DNA from 2 places in the Paenibacillus sp. FSL H7-0442 genome. Region 1 is predicted to be linked to the other one. Evidence: predicted binding sites of a transcription regulator. Region 1 holds the regulator's gene; the other holds the start of a gene.
The links. The regulator Rex, encoded in region 1, represses fermentation and respiration genes when NADH is low (regulators of the CRP and FNR family bind a similar motif). The targets are predictions, from matches to a motif close to TTGTGAAATATTTCACAA.
Positions count from the first base shown of each region.

Region 2: the regulator Rex is predicted to act here: its motif matches at 3,509-3,526, upstream of adhE (bifunctional acetaldehyde-CoA/alcohol dehydrogenase).

Region 1 covers NZ_CP151963.1:3,291,104-3,299,498, forward strand. The annotation lists gene MHH57_RS14320 (AAA family ATPase) at 1-1,217, opposite strand, end outside; gene MHH57_RS14325 (hypothetical protein) at 1,210-1,743, opposite strand; gene MHH57_RS14330 (DUF5590 domain-containing protein) at 2,190-2,714, opposite strand; gene MHH57_RS14335 (amidohydrolase) at 2,752-4,053, opposite strand; gene MHH57_RS14340 (redox-sensing transcriptional repressor Rex) at 4,040-4,693, opposite strand; gene dinG (ATP-dependent DNA helicase DinG) at 4,737-7,604, opposite strand; gene MHH57_RS14350 (tetratricopeptide repeat protein) at 7,762-8,394, opposite strand.
Region 2 covers NZ_CP151963.1:3,448,434-3,456,828, reverse strand. The annotation lists gene MHH57_RS15185 (ThuA domain-containing protein) at 1-388, shown strand, start outside; gene MHH57_RS15180 (helix-turn-helix domain-containing protein) at 635-979, shown strand; gene MHH57_RS15175 (hypothetical protein) at 1,103-1,402, opposite strand; gene MHH57_RS15170 (class III extradiol ring-cleavage dioxygenase) at 1,721-2,488, shown strand; gene MHH57_RS15165 (Crp/Fnr family transcriptional regulator) at 2,627-3,343, opposite strand; gene adhE (bifunctional acetaldehyde-CoA/alcohol dehydrogenase) at 3,602-6,214, shown strand; gene pflB (formate C-acetyltransferase) at 6,543-8,395, shown strand, end outside.

The sequences.
Region 1 (8,395 bases):
CTTCGACCGCCATAGTACATTTCTTCTGCCGTAGCCCCTGCGAGCGAGATCATAATCTGCTCCTCCAGATACTGCTTGGTGTATAAATAATGCTCTTGCTGTGGATTGTGGCGCACATACCCAAGCGCTTTCCCACGTGGGCTAAGTGCAACCTGGCTTACGCTACCAGGACGAACAATTTCGGCCATAATAGCATGTCCCAGTTCATGGATCGCTACACGTTTTTTCTCTTCCAAGGTCGATTCTCGATCTGTCTTTTCACCCATCATCACTTTGTCAATTGCCATCGACAGATGTTTCTGTGCAATCATTTTCTGATCCTGTCTCATCGCATAGATTGCCGCTTCATTCATTACGCTCTCCAGCTGTGCGCCAGAAAACCCGTAAGATTCCTCAGCAATTTTATCCAGATTCGCATCTTCCTGAATCGGTTTGTTTTTGGCATGAATTTTAAGAATATGAAGACGGCCCTTCTTATCAGGCAAATCCACTTGAATATGACGGTCAAAACGCCCTGGGCGCGTTAAGGCGCTGTCCAGCATTTCTTTACGGTTTGTTGCCGCAATGATCAAAATCCGCGGTGTATCTACCGAGTAAATACCATCCATTTCTGTCAGCAACTGATTCAAAGTCTGATCATATTCTCGTTGCTGTCCACCCTCACGTTTACCACCAATTACGTCGATTTCGTCAATAAAAATAATTGCATTTTCCTTCTTTTCCTTGGCTGCACGAGTACGTGCCTCCCGGAACAACTCACGCACACGACCTGCTCCAACACCAACGTACATTTCAACAAATTCACTACCTGAGGCTGCAACAAAAACAGAATTAGTATAGTGTGCCGCTGCCTTAGCCATCAGTGTTTTTCCTGTTCCCGGAGGACCTGTGAGCAAAACGCCTTTTAATGGACGGATACCAAACTTGGAGATTTCATCATGTCGATTCAAAAAATCCAAGGCCTCACGCAGCTCCTGCTTAGCGCTTTCTTGCCCACCGATTTCCTCAAAAGTCAGCTTGTCCGGGCCATTTTTTTTACGTTTACGTTCTTGCCCAGCACCTACGGCCAAGCCTCCACGAGCATGCATGAGCATTAACAAGCCGCTGAACATCACACCAGCAACTAGAAGAGGGATAATATTTACCCCAATAAAAACGAGAAATATAATGGTTACCGGCACAATGCCGATTAATATTTCCTTGATCCATCTAGGCATTAGGCCATACCCCCATCTGCTGAGATTGACGTGGCAAAACGATAAACTTGGTCGCTTTCCCTTCGCTGAGTCGGATATAGACATTGTTCGAATCCATGTCGGTATCAGCTTTGATACCCGTCTTTTTCTTTTTCATATGCTCAACTGTAGATGAAATTTGAGTATACTTTCTATTTTCCATCGCTTCGGCTACAGGAAACATAGCCTCAGACCACCATTGATTCAGTGCTGAATTGGAACGGTCTGCAATATCGAGCTTAATGGTGCGGCTGCCAATGATGGATTGTCCTTTTTGCTTAACTACATCGACCAATCCGGCCACATCCGCCTGCGGTTTGAGATCTAGTTTCAATACAACCTGATCCTGTTTAATATCTATTTGAGCGCTTGTCACGCCTGGATATTGAGAAACCAGTTTTTCCAGAGGACTTTGCATTGTAACCTGACGGTAAATGAACCATCCCCCAAATAGCAGCAAAGCTGCCAAAACTGCCGCCACAACGATAGGAACTGCACGCAATTTCAAACAACATCCTCCTCTCAAAATGTAATACTCAGAAGAAACGGGACGAATGTCAACAAACAACCAAATTGCATGATCTTACAGTGATCAGCAATTCTTTTTTCTATCATTTTTGTCTATCACTTATAAAATATAGTATATCATAACGTATATCTAAAATCGAAGGCAATGTGTGGAGGAGTTGTGATGAGGCAAAATCTTTGGTTATGGTGGAGGTGGGACGCTGCGTGTAGGATTTGATCTTACGATCGCTGTTGCCCGCCATAAAGATGAATTTGCCTTAGGAGAGAAGTTGGGTAGGTAAAGATGCTTCGCTGGCATTCAGCTCATCTTTACGGCATAGCAAGACTAAAAGACGTAAACACGAATTTCATCGCATTTACGTCTTTTTCTTGAGCTTTTAATCATTTACTAGTCATTCATTCCACATCTGCTGATCCTCAACCAGCTCAGTTATTGGGCAAAGTATACTTTACCCCCGTCGCTCCCCCATCTGAAAAACGGTAAAAGGCATAGTAATGATGGCTTCCATCATCGTAAAACAGCTGCCACACATATTCGCCATTGAACACACTCGGCAGGAGGCTTACAATTTTCACACCTGGAAGCTGCTGCTGAATTAGCGCCGTCATTTTTTGCTCGTCGACTCCGTTCTTCAGCAGCTCGGTATGAACACCGCTATTATCTGCGGCAGGTACGTTAGGTTGTCCCTCCACTTTTTGAAAAGGAACCCATACCATTATATTTTCATTCTGTGCATTTTTCCCTTGAACCACCCAATAAACCTGATCCCATACAGACTTCCATGTTTGAGTCGTGCTAACCAGGCCACCTGATTGCTTGGCCTTAATGATAGCGGCATTTTTCTCAGCCACCTGGTCTTGAGTAACATAGGAATAATACCAGAAAATGCTGACCAGGATCAGTATCACGGCCAAAATGGCGACCGCTATCCATTTTTTCTTATTTTTCAAACCCGTGCTTCCTCTCTAAGGGGATGTGACACCTGAATTAGCGCGACAGCAGCCCTTCAAAGGCGGCTTGTGCCTCATGTTTGATACGTTCCTCGTCCATAGTCAGGCATTCGCCGTTTTTCACAACCTGACGACCGTCTACCCACACATGAGCCACGTCCTTGGCGCTTGCAGAGTATACCGCATGGGAAATAAGATCTGTACGCGGCAAGAAATGTGCCTGATTCAGATCCAACGCGATAAAGTCAGCCTTGTTGCCTGCTGCCAACGCTCCTACTTCTTTTAAACCAATCGACTTTGCACCGTATTCTGTTGCCAGACGCAGCGCTTCACTTGCAGGAACTGCCGTAGGGTCACCGGATACACCCTTGTGAATAAGTGCTGCCAGACGCATTTCCTCGAACATATCCAGGTTATTATTGCTGGCAGGACCATCCGTTCCGAGAGAAACCGTAACCCCTGCACGCAGCAATTCAGGCACTCTTGCCACACCACTTGCCAGCTTCAAGTTGCTGCCAGGATTGTGGGAAACCGCTACACCACGTTCTGCCAGTAAAGCTATTTCTTCGTCGTTCAAATGAACGCCATGGGCAACAAGCGAAGGACGGGAGAAAAAGCCAAGCTTATCCAAGTGTGCAACCGGACGCAAACCGTAGTCGCGTACGTTTTGCTCTACTTCGGCGATCGTCTCAGACATGTGCGTATGCAGTGGCAAGTCCAGATCATGCGCAGCTTGTACGAATTTTTCAATAAACGCAGGTGGACATGTATATGGCGCGTGCGGAGACATCATCGTAGTAATACGCCCGTCTGCTTTACCGTGCCAGTTACGTGCAAAAGTCACGGCCTCTGCCAGCTTGATTCGCTGTTCTTCCTCCGAACATAGTCCAATTGCTCCACGCATCAGACTTGCACGAATACCTGACTCTTCAGCCACACGAGCCACTTCATCCATATGATCGTACATATCGAGGAAGGTTGTTGTTCCACCTTTCAGCATTTCCAGCACAGACAAGGACGTACCCCAGTACACGTCTGTAGAAGTAAACTTGGCTTCCATAGGCCACATTTTTTCTTGAAGCCATACTTGAAGTGCCAAATCATCTCCATGCCCACGCAGTAGAGACATCGCCGCATGACCATGAGTATTGATCAGACCAGGTAAAAACAATAGCCCTTTACCATCGATCGCTTCCGTCTCTTCCTCACCCGCAGGCAAGGTTTCGCCAATATAAGTAATACGACTATCCTCCACAATCATAAAACCATGGACTACCCCTGCTTCTGGTCCATTTATGGCAAAAGATCCGTTTTTAATCATCCATTTATTCACTGTCATATTGGGTTTCTTCCTTTCCGTCCTCCAAATAATAAGCGAGGCTAAGCAAATCAGTTGTAAAGTCTGTGGCATGAATCCGAATGTTGGCTGGTGCCTTGAGAGTAGTCGGTGCAAAGTTCAGGATCGCTCCAATTCCGCTCTCAATAAGCCTGTCAGCCACGTGCTGTGCTTCAAAATCAGGTACGGTAATAATCCCGATTCGAATGTGTTTTTCTTTCACAGTCGCTTCCAGTTCATCCATCGGTTGCACGACCAATGTATTGATCTTGGTTCCTACCTTATCCGGAAACGCATCAAATACCGCTACAATCTTCATATTGTCTTTTAAATAAGCGTTATAATTCGAAAGGGCTTGCCCCAGATTACCCGCTCCGACCAATACTACATTAATTTGTTGGTCGATTTTCAGGATATGGCGTATTTTCTCAATGAGATAAGAAACATCATAACCAATACCCTTCCGACCAAAATCTCCAAAATAAGCAAGATCTTTACGGATTTGGGCCGGGTTCAAATCTAGCCTCTGTCCCAACTCTTGAGAAGAGACCGTAGCCACCTCCCGTTTGTGCAGTGCATTCAGATAACGTAAATATACGGGTAACCTCCGTACGACAGCCTCTGAAATTTTATCTGATTTCATACTTGCTCCCCCTAATTGTAACGAACATACTTATGTCCGTCCGTTATGCCTCTGTCTCCGGGGCGGATTGGAGCCATTCGGCGATGCGGGGCACCATTTGCTCCGATGGCATATGCTCCATTTTTGGTCCCGGTAACGAGTACAAAAAGTGCTTTCCGTAATAGGATTCAATCACACGCGTATCATAAACGATAACGACCCCGTGGTCGTTCGCTGTACGTACCAACCGACCAAATCCCTGTTTGAAGCGAATGACCGCTTGCGGTACAGACAGCTTCATAAATGGATTCTTCTTCTGCTGCTGGAGCAGTTCGCTTTTTGCCTCCAGCAGCGGGTGATTCGGCGGTTGAAACGGCAAGCGAACAATGGCTAGACAAGTCAGAGCCTTCCCCGGAATATCGACGCCTTCCCAGAAACTGCTGGTCCCCAGCAATACAGAAGCTTTCGCTTCCTGAAACCGGCGGGTTAGCTTGCTGCGACTTCCACTGTCCACACCTTGTCCCAGCACAGTAATTTCGCTGGATGCTAAGGCCTCTTTGAGCGGCTCATACACTTGCCGGAGCATCCGATAGGACGTAAACAGAACGAGCATTCTCCCACGTGTCGCCTGAGCAGTCGCTCCTAGAGAGCTAACGAGCATATCTACAAAATGCGCATCTCCTACACTGCCCTTCACACTTGGGAAATCCCGTGGAATAACCAGCAACACCTGATCCCTGTAATTAAAGGGTGACGGGAGCTGCGAAGTCATCAGCCGCTCTTGATCTGCGGCCTCCTGTAAGCCGAGCTGATCGATCATGTACTGAAACGACTTATCTACCGACAAGGTAGCAGAAGTCAGAATAATGCTTCTTTTTTTGTCAAAAAACATTTCTTTCAACTGGCGGCTCACATCGACGGGTACCGCATAAAATTGCAATGATTTACTACGGAATTGCCCGCTCGCCTCGAGCCAGTATACGGTTGTTTCATCATCGAGTCGGATAAAAAAGCGCAAATTTTCTCGAATCCCCGCCAAATCCTTGAGCAGACCCGTGATATCTGTAATAAGGCTATCCGCCGCATAATCGTCATGTTCTTCCTTGACGTCCAGCATCAGCTTGTCGCCCTTGCGCAAAATTTCGCTCATTGTTACATATAGCTGATTTTCCAAAGCTCCCGCCTGATCCCACTTTGCAGGCTTGGCCGAAGGTTTGAGACGGGAAGAAAACTGTCCTGTTTCACCCGGTGTCGCATCACTTCGCTCCGGCAACATGCCAAACAGTTTGTCGCTTAGCAGGTCCCAAGTTTCCTTCACCTCTAACACGAGCGGATACAGCTGATCAATGGTTGAGGCCCAATCTGCCGACTTCTCGTGTCCCGATTTCGCCAACTGTTGACGAAGTGAAGGCAGTTGTCCATTCTTGCTGTCTTTGAACAGTCGCGTCAGTGTATGCACGAGTGTGAAATATTTCATATGCATACCTAGGTGTTTACCAGCTACTTCCTCCAGGTGATGGGCTTCATCTATCACCAGATGTTCATAGCTCGGCAATAACTGATGACTGGCTTTGACGTCTGTGAACAACTTAGAATGATTCGTAATAACAACATCCGCTATTCCTGCTTCATGGCGTGCACGATGATAATAACATTTGCGGAACCATGGGCAAGAACGACCAAGACAGGACTCTGAATCACTCGCCACCGTTTCCCAGAAATCCCCTCCACGGTTGCTCAGATTCAGTTCTTCATCATCACCGGTTTCTGTTAGCGTCAACCAGACGATCATCTGAGCCGCTGTAATTAAATCTTCCTTCGGTGTCGCGAAGTCTCTTCTATTTATTTTATGTTCAAACTTACGCAGACACAAATAATGTCCCCGACCCTTGAAAATAGCAGCCCGGAACGGAAACGGAATCACCTTGGTCAGCATCGGAATGTCGCGCTCGCGTAATTGCTCCTGCAGGTTGATCGTATGTGTACTCACCATAACGCGCTGTCCCTTTTTCACACTGTGATACAGCGATGGGAGCAAATAACCCAGGGACTTCCCTGTTCCTGTACCTGCTTCAATCAGCAGATGCTTGTCTTCACTCAGTGCCTGATTCACACCCTCAATCATCTGTATCTGCGCCTCGCGCTCCTCATATTGGCTCAAGGATGAACGCAAATTGTCCCGCACATCATCCATGTACTCCTCAAAGGAAACACCTGACAGTGGATTCGGGTCATCTTCTCTACGCGGAGCAGCTAGCTCCGTCCAATCTTCCACTTTTAGCGCAAGCTGACGAAAAAACTGATATCCCTCCAAATCCTGAATAGGATCAAGCTCTTTCTCTTCACGCACCCCATCAAGAAACCATCCAAGGTCACTGTCTTCCTCTGCAAACAAATCACTAAGCCGCTGTATCGTTATCAGAGGTAATGCTTGAAGCTCACCCAGACACTTTAAAAACACCTCAGCCGTAGCCAATGCGTCGCTGTCTGCTTGGTGAGGGCGATCATGTGCCAGCCCGAACTCAGAAGACACAAAACCCAACTGATACGAAGATAGTGATGGAAACATAATTTTCAGAAAATCCATTGTATCCAAGATTCTTCCGCTAAATGGCAAGTATCCGCACCGATCCAGAGCGTTTTGCAAAAAATTAAAATCAAACGCCACATTATGACCGACCAGTACAACATCGTCCAGCATAGGCACAAGCTCCATCATCATTTCTTCAAGTGCAGGTGCATCCTTCACGTCATCGTCTGTAATTCCGGTCAATCCAGTGATAAAAGGTGGAATAGATCTGCCAGGGTTCACATAAGAGCCGTAAACACGGGAAATGCTGTTATCATGATCTATAATTGCAAGTCCGACTTGAATGATGTCATCCGCGGACTGGGTGCCTGTCGTTTCAAAATCCAATACCGCAAATTTCATTCGGGCTTAATCCTTTCTTATGACACTTACAAAAATAATAACTCCGTATATTAGCATAGCAGAAGATCGCGTGTTTGGAAATTAAGACAGCCAAAAAAGACGATGCATACGCCGCCTCAGGAGGTGGGCATGCATCGTCTTACTCGGTGTCTGACAACTACATCCAGGTCATTATGGAGCTGTCGTATCGAAGCTTTTCGGTACCGGACAAACAGGCTTCCATATTGTGCAGCGGCTCGGGTAACGCAGGATCGAACTGATGTGCGAGAGCAAAACATTTTTGCGCCTCCTCTACGTCAGCCTGCTTTGCCAACAGACAGCCTAGCGCATTATAGATGACCGCTTTTAGTCCTGCCTGCTCAGTCAGGTCCAGCACCTTCTGAAAATGGTATACAGCTTCTGCTGGATCATCTAGTTGAAAATAGGCCATTCCCATATACATGCGACTCTGCCAACTGTTCGGAAAATGCTGTAGTACCTGCTCAAATTGTTGGATCGCCTCAGGGTACATAAGTAATCGATAATACCCTTGCCCCCGACTAAAAGCCGGCAGCTCTTTTTCAGGCAGCTCCGTGTCAGACATATCGGTCTCCGCGGAAAAGCCGGCCGCACGCAGGCACACCATTTTTTCCTCAAAGGCCAGCCACTCATCCATAATTCCGTCACTCATTCTCCGCAGCAGACTCCAGTGCTGTAGCAGCTCCTGCCTGCGGGAGCCCTGGGCTGATGGGTAATGCTTCACGATATCATCTAACATGCTGTTCATTTCTGCGAATACATGCTGGAACATG
Region 2 (8,395 bases), 160 kb from region 1:
CGATCTGAAATGGAGGGTGGCAGGTGAACAGGAGATTATTTGGTCGGTGAATCCGTCACATCCCATTGCAGAAGGCATTGACGCCAAAATATTGTTGAAGCAGGAAGAGATGTATGGCGAGTTCTTTGATATTCCTACGCCGGATGAACTGGTATTTGTTAGTAACTTTGAAGGCGGCGAAGTATTTAGAACCGGATGTACCTTCCGCCGAGGTAGCGGTAAGATATTCTATTTCCGCCCAGGCCATGAGACCTATCCGACTTATTACCAGCCTGACATTTTGAAAGTTATTGCAAACAGCATTCGTTGGACTTCTCCGACAAGTATTAACAAACCAATATATGGTAGAAGTGAACCAGTAAGACCTCTCGGTGGAGTGTTGGTATAATGACAATCATCACATATTGATGAGCTGTATAATGAACAGATTGATAGGCGGAACCTCTTGGGATTCCGCCTTTTTGTATTTAACGATTTAGACATATACCTGCTGTGTTGGTTTGTTGTATAATCAGTTTTGGTCATGGCAACTTTATCGGCGCAGGTATTTAATTTAAGAAGAAAGTGTTTTCTTTCGGGATAAAGTATGCTAAAATGATATATACTAACAAAAGGAAAGCTTTATCAAACCGAAATGCAAAAGAAGGTGAAAAATTTGGAAAGTCAACCGCAATATACAAAAATGTGTCCGCGTTTTGAAACCGCCTTTTCATGTTTGGGCAAGCGTTGGAATGGATTAATTATTCAATCCATGATGAGCGGTCCTAAGCGGTTTAAGGATATTTCCAATCTGATTCCCACAATGAGTGACAAAATGTTATCAGAGCGGATGAAAGATTTGGAAAATGAAGGAATTCTTACACGTCATGTATATCCAGAAACTCCTGTCCGCATTGAATACGAGCTAACAACCAAAGGCCGTGCACTTCAGCCGGTTATGGAACAGATTCAATTTTGGGCTGAGGAATGGATTAGATGAGCACCAAACTAAATAAGTGTTTTTCATAGCAAAACAGCCTTTTCCTAGAAAAAAGGCTGTTTTTTATATGCGTTTAGGACTACTTATCCATTTTGCAGAAATGATGTGCTTAGGCAGCACGACTTAATAGCCTTTGACGCGCCCTGCAACTGAGAATAATGCTGCTGTTGCACGGCGAGGCACACGGGTTTGAATATCCAGCGCGGCCGAACGGAATGTACCCAGACAGGAATGACAAAGTCTCCCTGCATAAATAGGGGAACGGCAGGACTCACAAGGATAATCAAGCTGACTGTATGTGGAGGGAAATTTGCCTGCTCTTACCCAATCTGTGAGCAATTCTATAGGTGTACCAGTTACGTCACTGAGCTGGCGAGTATGAGTAGAAGGATGCTTCCATAGATAGTTAGAACAGCGATCCAAGAATATATTTTCTTCCTGAATACAAGTACTACAGAGGTTTCTAAGGTTTTGACGAAAAACGGAACCGCATTTTGGGCAATTAGAAGTATGTATCTCCATAGAAACCAGTCCTTTGTATCGAAATAAAGTGAAATTTTAAAATTTATTAGTTACATATTACTATGACATTATACCTATATCAATCTTTATTTATAGAATCTTTGACCTTTAAGTGTATGTTAAAATCTGTGTTGACATGACTCTATTACTTATGTATCATCACTTACATAAAGTTACTTGATGAATAAAATAAATTGTTTATGATAAGGGGATCTTTATATGATGCCATCTTTATTTTTGGCCCATGGCTCACCGATGCTTGCTATTGAACAGACGGACTATACTTCATTTTTAGAGCAACTGGGGAAAAGTATTCGTCCTAAAGCAATAGTTATCTTTACTGCTCATTGGGAAACACAAACGTTGACAATCAGTTCGATGGATGACGTGTACGATACCATTTATGATTTTGGCGGTTTTCCACCGGAACTGTACACAGTGAAATATCCAGCACATGGTTCTGTGGAACTGGCCAATAAGCTGAAAAAATTATATGAACAAAAGGGCATTGACGTAGAAACTGATCGGGTGAGGGGATTGGATCATGGATCTTGGACATTGTTGTATCGTATGTATCCTGAGGCAGACATTCCGGTAGTTCAGATCTCTGTAAATCCATATCTCTCGCCCAAAGCACAATATGCTATTGGTGAAGTGCTGCGAGGACTGGGAGAACAGGATATTCTGGTCATTGGTAGTGGAGTGACTGTTCATAATCTGCGTATCGTCAAATGGGGGGAAACGAAAACAGAACCTTGGGCTATAGATTTTGATGATTGGATTATTGAAAAAGTACAAAGTAGAGATATAGAGGCTTTGGATCACTATGAAAGCGAAGCACCGTATGCTCGCCAGGCCGTACCCAGAGCAGAACACTTTGTACCGTTGTTTATTGCAATGGGGAGTGGCAATCCTGCAAACAAAGCCAAGGTTATCCATAGAAGCTATGAGATGGGGAATTTAAGTTATCTATGCTTACAGTTTTAAAGAGTGTTGCCAGAAGAAGGACTGTCATTAAAATGCTTCGCTACTGCTCCTGTATAAGTAGGGGAGTGGAAATAAATTAGGGAGTGTTATAAGCTATAGTGGCTTATAACACTCCCTTTTACATAAAAAAACGATTTATTATATCCGGCAAATCTCACGAGGGCATAGTTCACAATGACATACACCTTGCAGCATTTCCAAATCTTTGACAACAATCATACCATTATCATATTCAACTGCATTTTTCTTACGTAGATCACTAAGCATCCGGTTTACGCTTTCCCGGGTCGCACCGATCATATTTGATAAGTCAGTATGAGTAATTTTTTTATGAATCAGGATATGTTCGCCGTGAGGCTCACCATAGGTATTGCATAGACGAATGAGCGTTGAACATAAAGCGCCTGGCTTGCCGTACATCATCAAATCGCGGAACTTAGTCTGAGTAATGCGGTGATGTGAACCCATCCATTTCATAAAGTCAATCGCAAAATCACAATGCTGGCAAATAAGCAGTTCCAAATCTGTATGATCGATTACGCCAATATCACTGTCTTCCAGAACCTCAGCAGAAAAGGAATGCTTAGTACCGAAAAATGGATCGGCTTGACCAACAAGATCGCCGCTTTGATACATATATAGAATAAGTTCCTTGCCCTCATCCGTTGTTTTGGTTACTTTCACGCGTCCGCGCTTAATATAAAACAGCTTATCCGCTGTATCTCCTTCCCAGAACAGATGCGAGCTTTCTGGCATAACTCGATCTTTCATCATTACTTGCAATCGGTTGAAGCTGGCCTCCGAGAAGCAACAGGTGTTGCCGCGGGCTTCCATTACATTTGTAGGGTTTCTCATCGTCCATTTCCCCTTTGTATCCTATGTTTTTTATCTGCAACTTGATCAATTCAAATTCATTATATACTTGTGCAATGAGTTTTTGGGGCAAGAAGAGGGGGTAAAAGTGGCAGAATTCCAAACTTTGTGATTTAATTCACTTCATAAAATAAAATTTTAAATAGATTGTGAAAAAAATCACAATATATCTTGAAAAGCTGTGTTACGATCAGTGCGTGAACAAGAGATAGTACACGAGATAACAGGAGGATGAGGGAAATGGCTGTTAAAAACGAGGTTATTCAAAAAGAGCAAAGCGCAGAGCAGTATATTCAAACGCTGATTGACCGGGGGAACCGGGCACAGCAAGCTTTCATGAGTATGAATCAGGAACAGATTGACGAAATCGTACAAGCTATGGCACTCGCAGGGATGGATAAACACATGTACCTGGCGAAGTTGGCTGTTGAAGAAACAGGACGCGGTGTGTACGAGGACAAAATCACCAAAAACATGTTTGCAACAGAATATATCTATCATAGTATCAAAAATGAAAAAACCGTCGGTGTCATTGAAGACAATGATTTTGACAGTTTTCAAAAGATAGCAGAGCCAGTCGGTATTATCATGGGGATCACTCCAGTGACAAACCCGACTTCGACTACGATGTTCAAAGCGCTGATTGCCATTAAAACACGTAACCCAATCATTTTCGGTTTCCATCCATCTGCTCAATCGTGTAGTGCGGAAGCAGCCCGCGTCTTGCTCGAAGCAGCTGTTAAACATGGTGCTCCGGCCGATTGTATTCAATGGATTGAAGCACCTTCGATGGATAAGACCAATGTATTGATGAACCACCCTGATGTGGCGCTAATTTTGGCAACTGGTGGATCAGGCATGGTTAAGGCAGCTTATAGCTGCGGTAAACCAGCACTTGGTGTAGGTCCTGGTAACGTGCCTTGCTTTATTGAAAAAACAGCAGATATCAAACAGGCCGTGAACGATCTTATCCTCTCGAAATCTTTTGATAACGGTATGATTTGTGCTTCGGAGCAAGCGGTTATTATCGAAGAGCCAATCTTCGAACAAGTGAAAAAATTGATGATCGCTAACGGTTGCTATTTTGTAAATAAAGAAGAAGCAGCTAAGCTCACTCAAGGAGCTATGAATGTCGAGAAATGTGCAGTGAACCCAGCTATTGTCGGGCAGTCTGCTGTGAAAATTGCTGAAATGAGTGGTATTACAGTACCAACAGGAACTAAAATTTTGGTCGCTGAGATTGAAGGGGTAGGAACAAAATTCCCATTGTCTGCGGAAAAATTGAGTCCTGTATTGGCTTGCTATAAAGTAAAAAATGCGGAACAAGGTATTCAACGCGCTGCTGAAGTCGTGGAATTCGGGGGCATGGGTCACTCGTCCGCTATTCATTCGAACGATGAGGATGTTATCGCTCGGTTTGCAAACCGTTTGCAAACAGGACGTATCATTGTAAATGCACCTTCCACACATGGTGCGATTGGCGACATTTACAACACCAATCTTCCTTCGTTGACACTTGGTTGCGGTTCGTACGGTCGTAACTCGACTTCGTCGAACGTATCGGCAGTCAATCTGATTAATGTGAAAAGGGTGGCGAAACGGACGGTGAATATGCAATGGTTCAAAGTACCTTCCAAAATCTATTTTGAAAAAAATTCGACACAGTATCTTGCTAAAATGCCTGATATCACACGTGTAGCTATTATCACAGACCCTATGATGGTACAACTGGGATATGTAGATCGTGTTATTCATTATCTGCATCAGCGCCAAACACCAGTAGCTATCGAAGTGTTCTCTGAAGTAGAGCCAGATCCATCGACAGTTACGGTAGAACGTGGTACTGAAATGATGAGACGTTTCCAACCGGATTGCATCATCGCACTGGGCGGCGGTTCGCCAATGGATGCCGCTAAAGGCATGTGGATGTTCTATGAATATCCAGATACTGATTTCAATAACTTAAAACAAAAATTCATGGATATCCGTAAACGGATTTACAAGTACCCACGTCTGGGCCAAAAAGCACAATTTGTAGCTATCCCTACAACATCGGGTACAGGTTCCGAAGTTACATCGTTCGCAGTAATTACGGACAAAAACCTGGGCGACACGAAGTACCCACTGGCTGACTATGAGTTGACTCCTGATGTGGCAATTATTGACCCAGTGTTTGTATATTCGCTGCCTAAAACAGCTGTAGCGGACACAGGTATGGACGTTCTGACACATGCTATCGAGGCTTACGTGTCCGTAATGGCTAATGACTACACAGATGGTCTGGCAATTAAAGCCATTCAATTGGTATTCCAATACCTAGAACAATCGGCTCTGACCGGTGATAAGCTGGCTCGTGAAAAAATGCATAATGCTTCCACACTTGCTGGTATGGCGTTTGCTAATGCATTCTTGGGCATTAACCACAGTCTTGCACATAAATGGGGTGGACAATACCATACAGCGCATGGCCGCACGAATGCCATTTTGATGCCGCACGTTATTCGTTATAATGCGAAAAAACCGACAAAATTTGCTTCGTTCCCTAAATATTCGCACTTTGTTGCGGATGAGCGTTATGCAGAAATCGCGCGCATACTGGGACTGCCTGCACGCACCACCGAAGAAGGGGTTAACAGCTTGATCGAAGCGATCCGTAAAATGAACAAAACACTCGGTATCGAGGAATCGTTCCAACAAATCGGTTTCGATGCGAAAGATTTCGAATCACGTGTAGATTATCTGGCTGACCGCGCATTTGAAGATCAATGTACAACTGCGAATCCTAAGTTGCCACTGGTTACTGAGTTGGCTGATGTCTATCGCAATGCCTTCTACGGACGTTTTGACCAATAATATAATAGGTAAGAAGAGGCTTGTGAAAAAGCATTTTCTCGTTCAATACCGATGCAGGCTCTCTATATAGAGGGCCTGTTGGTTTGGGAAGGGAGGTGAACGGCAAGGCTAAGGATATAGGCGCGAAGCTAGGGAAAATAAAGTGACAAAAATCACTCATATTGTGATTTTTGTCACATACTACACTCTATCATTATTCTACAATAAGGGTGTAAGAAAGGTCCCGACACTGAGCGTAAGGCATCGGTGAACAGGCCGGGCTCAAGAAATAGCTTTATCGTGAAAAAAATCACAAGTCCGGAAGACCAAACAATTTGGAGGGATTTACATGTCGGTGATTGAGAGAGAATTACAAGAGCAACAATCTGGCTGGAGAGGTTTTAAAAAAGGCAAATGGACTAAAGAAGTCAACGTCAACGATTTTATTGAAACCAATATCTTACCTTATGTTGGCAATGAAGAATTTTTGGTTGGTCCTACGGCCAACACAACTGCATTGTGGGATATTGTATCCGATCTTACCAAAAAAGAGTTGGCAAACGGCGGCGTGCTTGATGTAGACGTGAATACGCCATCCACTATTATTTCACATAAACCGGGTTATCTAGACCGGGATAAAGAGCAAATTGTCGGTGTACAAACAGATGCTCCATTCAAACGTTCTTTACAGCCGTTTGGCGGAATTCGAATGATGATCGACGCTTGCAAAGCCTATGGTTTTGAAGTGCCAGAAAGTATCATTGATATCTTCACTCATATTCGTAAAACTCACAACCAAGGTGTATTTGACGCTTATACAGATGAAATGAGAGCGGCTCGTAAAGCTGGTATCATTACTGGTCTGCCAGATGCATACGGCCGTGGTCGTATTATCGGTGACTATCGTCGTGTAGCTTTATACGGTGCAGACTTCTTGATCCAAGATAAAAAGCTGCAACTGAAAAGCCTTGAAGTTGATTCCATGGAAGAAGACGTAATTCGTCTGCGTGAGGAAATTTCCGAGCAAATTCGTGCTTTGAATGAACTGAAACAAATGGCTGCTGAGCACGGTTTTGATATTTCAAAACCTGCTAACAATGCGAAAGAAGCTTTCCAATGGGTATATTTTGGATATCTTGCAGCAATCAAAGAACAAAATGGTGCAGCAATGTCCTTAGGACGTGTATCTTCCTTCCTTGATATTTACTCTCAACGTGATATGGAAGAGGGTACAATGACAGAAGAACAAGCTCAAGAACTGGTCGATCATTTTGTTATGAAATTGCGTATTGTTAAGTTCTTGCGCACACCTGACTATAATGAACTGTTCAGTGGAGATCCAACTTGGGTTACTGAGTCCATTGGTGGTATGTCCGTAACTGGAGAAACTCGGGTAACTAAAAACAGCTTCCGTTTCCTGCACACCCTCTACAATCTGGGACCTGCACCGGAACCGAACCTGACTGTACTGTGGTCGGAAAAATTGCCTGAAGGCTTCAAAAAATATTGTGCGAAAGTTTCTATTGAAACTAGCTCCATTCAGTACGAGAATGACGATCTGATGCGTCCGATTTATGGAGACGACTATGGTATTGCTTGTTGTGTATCGGCAATGAAAATCGGTAAACAAATGCAATTCTTTGGTGCTCGTGCTAACTTGGCTAAAGCTCTGCTGTATGCAATTAACGGTGGTAAAGATGAAAAATCTGGCGTCCAAGTAGGGCCTGAATTCCCAGCCATTACAGGTGAAGTTCTGGATTATGAAGAAGTGTTGAGTCGCTTCAAACCTATGATGGAATGGTTGGCCAAACTGTATATGAACACTTTGAATGTTATTCACTACATGCATGATAAATATAGCTACGAACGCATTGAAATGGCGTTGCATGATCGTGATATTCTCCGCACCATGGCTTGTGGTATTGCGGGTCTGTCAGTTGCTACCGACTCCTTGAGTGCCATTAAATTTGCAAAAGTTAAACCAATCCGTAACGAAAAAGGGATTGCTGTTGACTTTGAAATTGAAGGCGAATACCCTTGCTACGGTAACAACGATGACCGTGTAGATAACATCGCTGTGGAACTGGTAGAGAGCTTCATGAGCATGATTCGCAAGCATAAAGCTTATCGTAATGCGCTTCCTACTCAATCTGTACTGACTATTACTTCTAACGTGGTGTATGGTAAGAAAACAGGTACAAC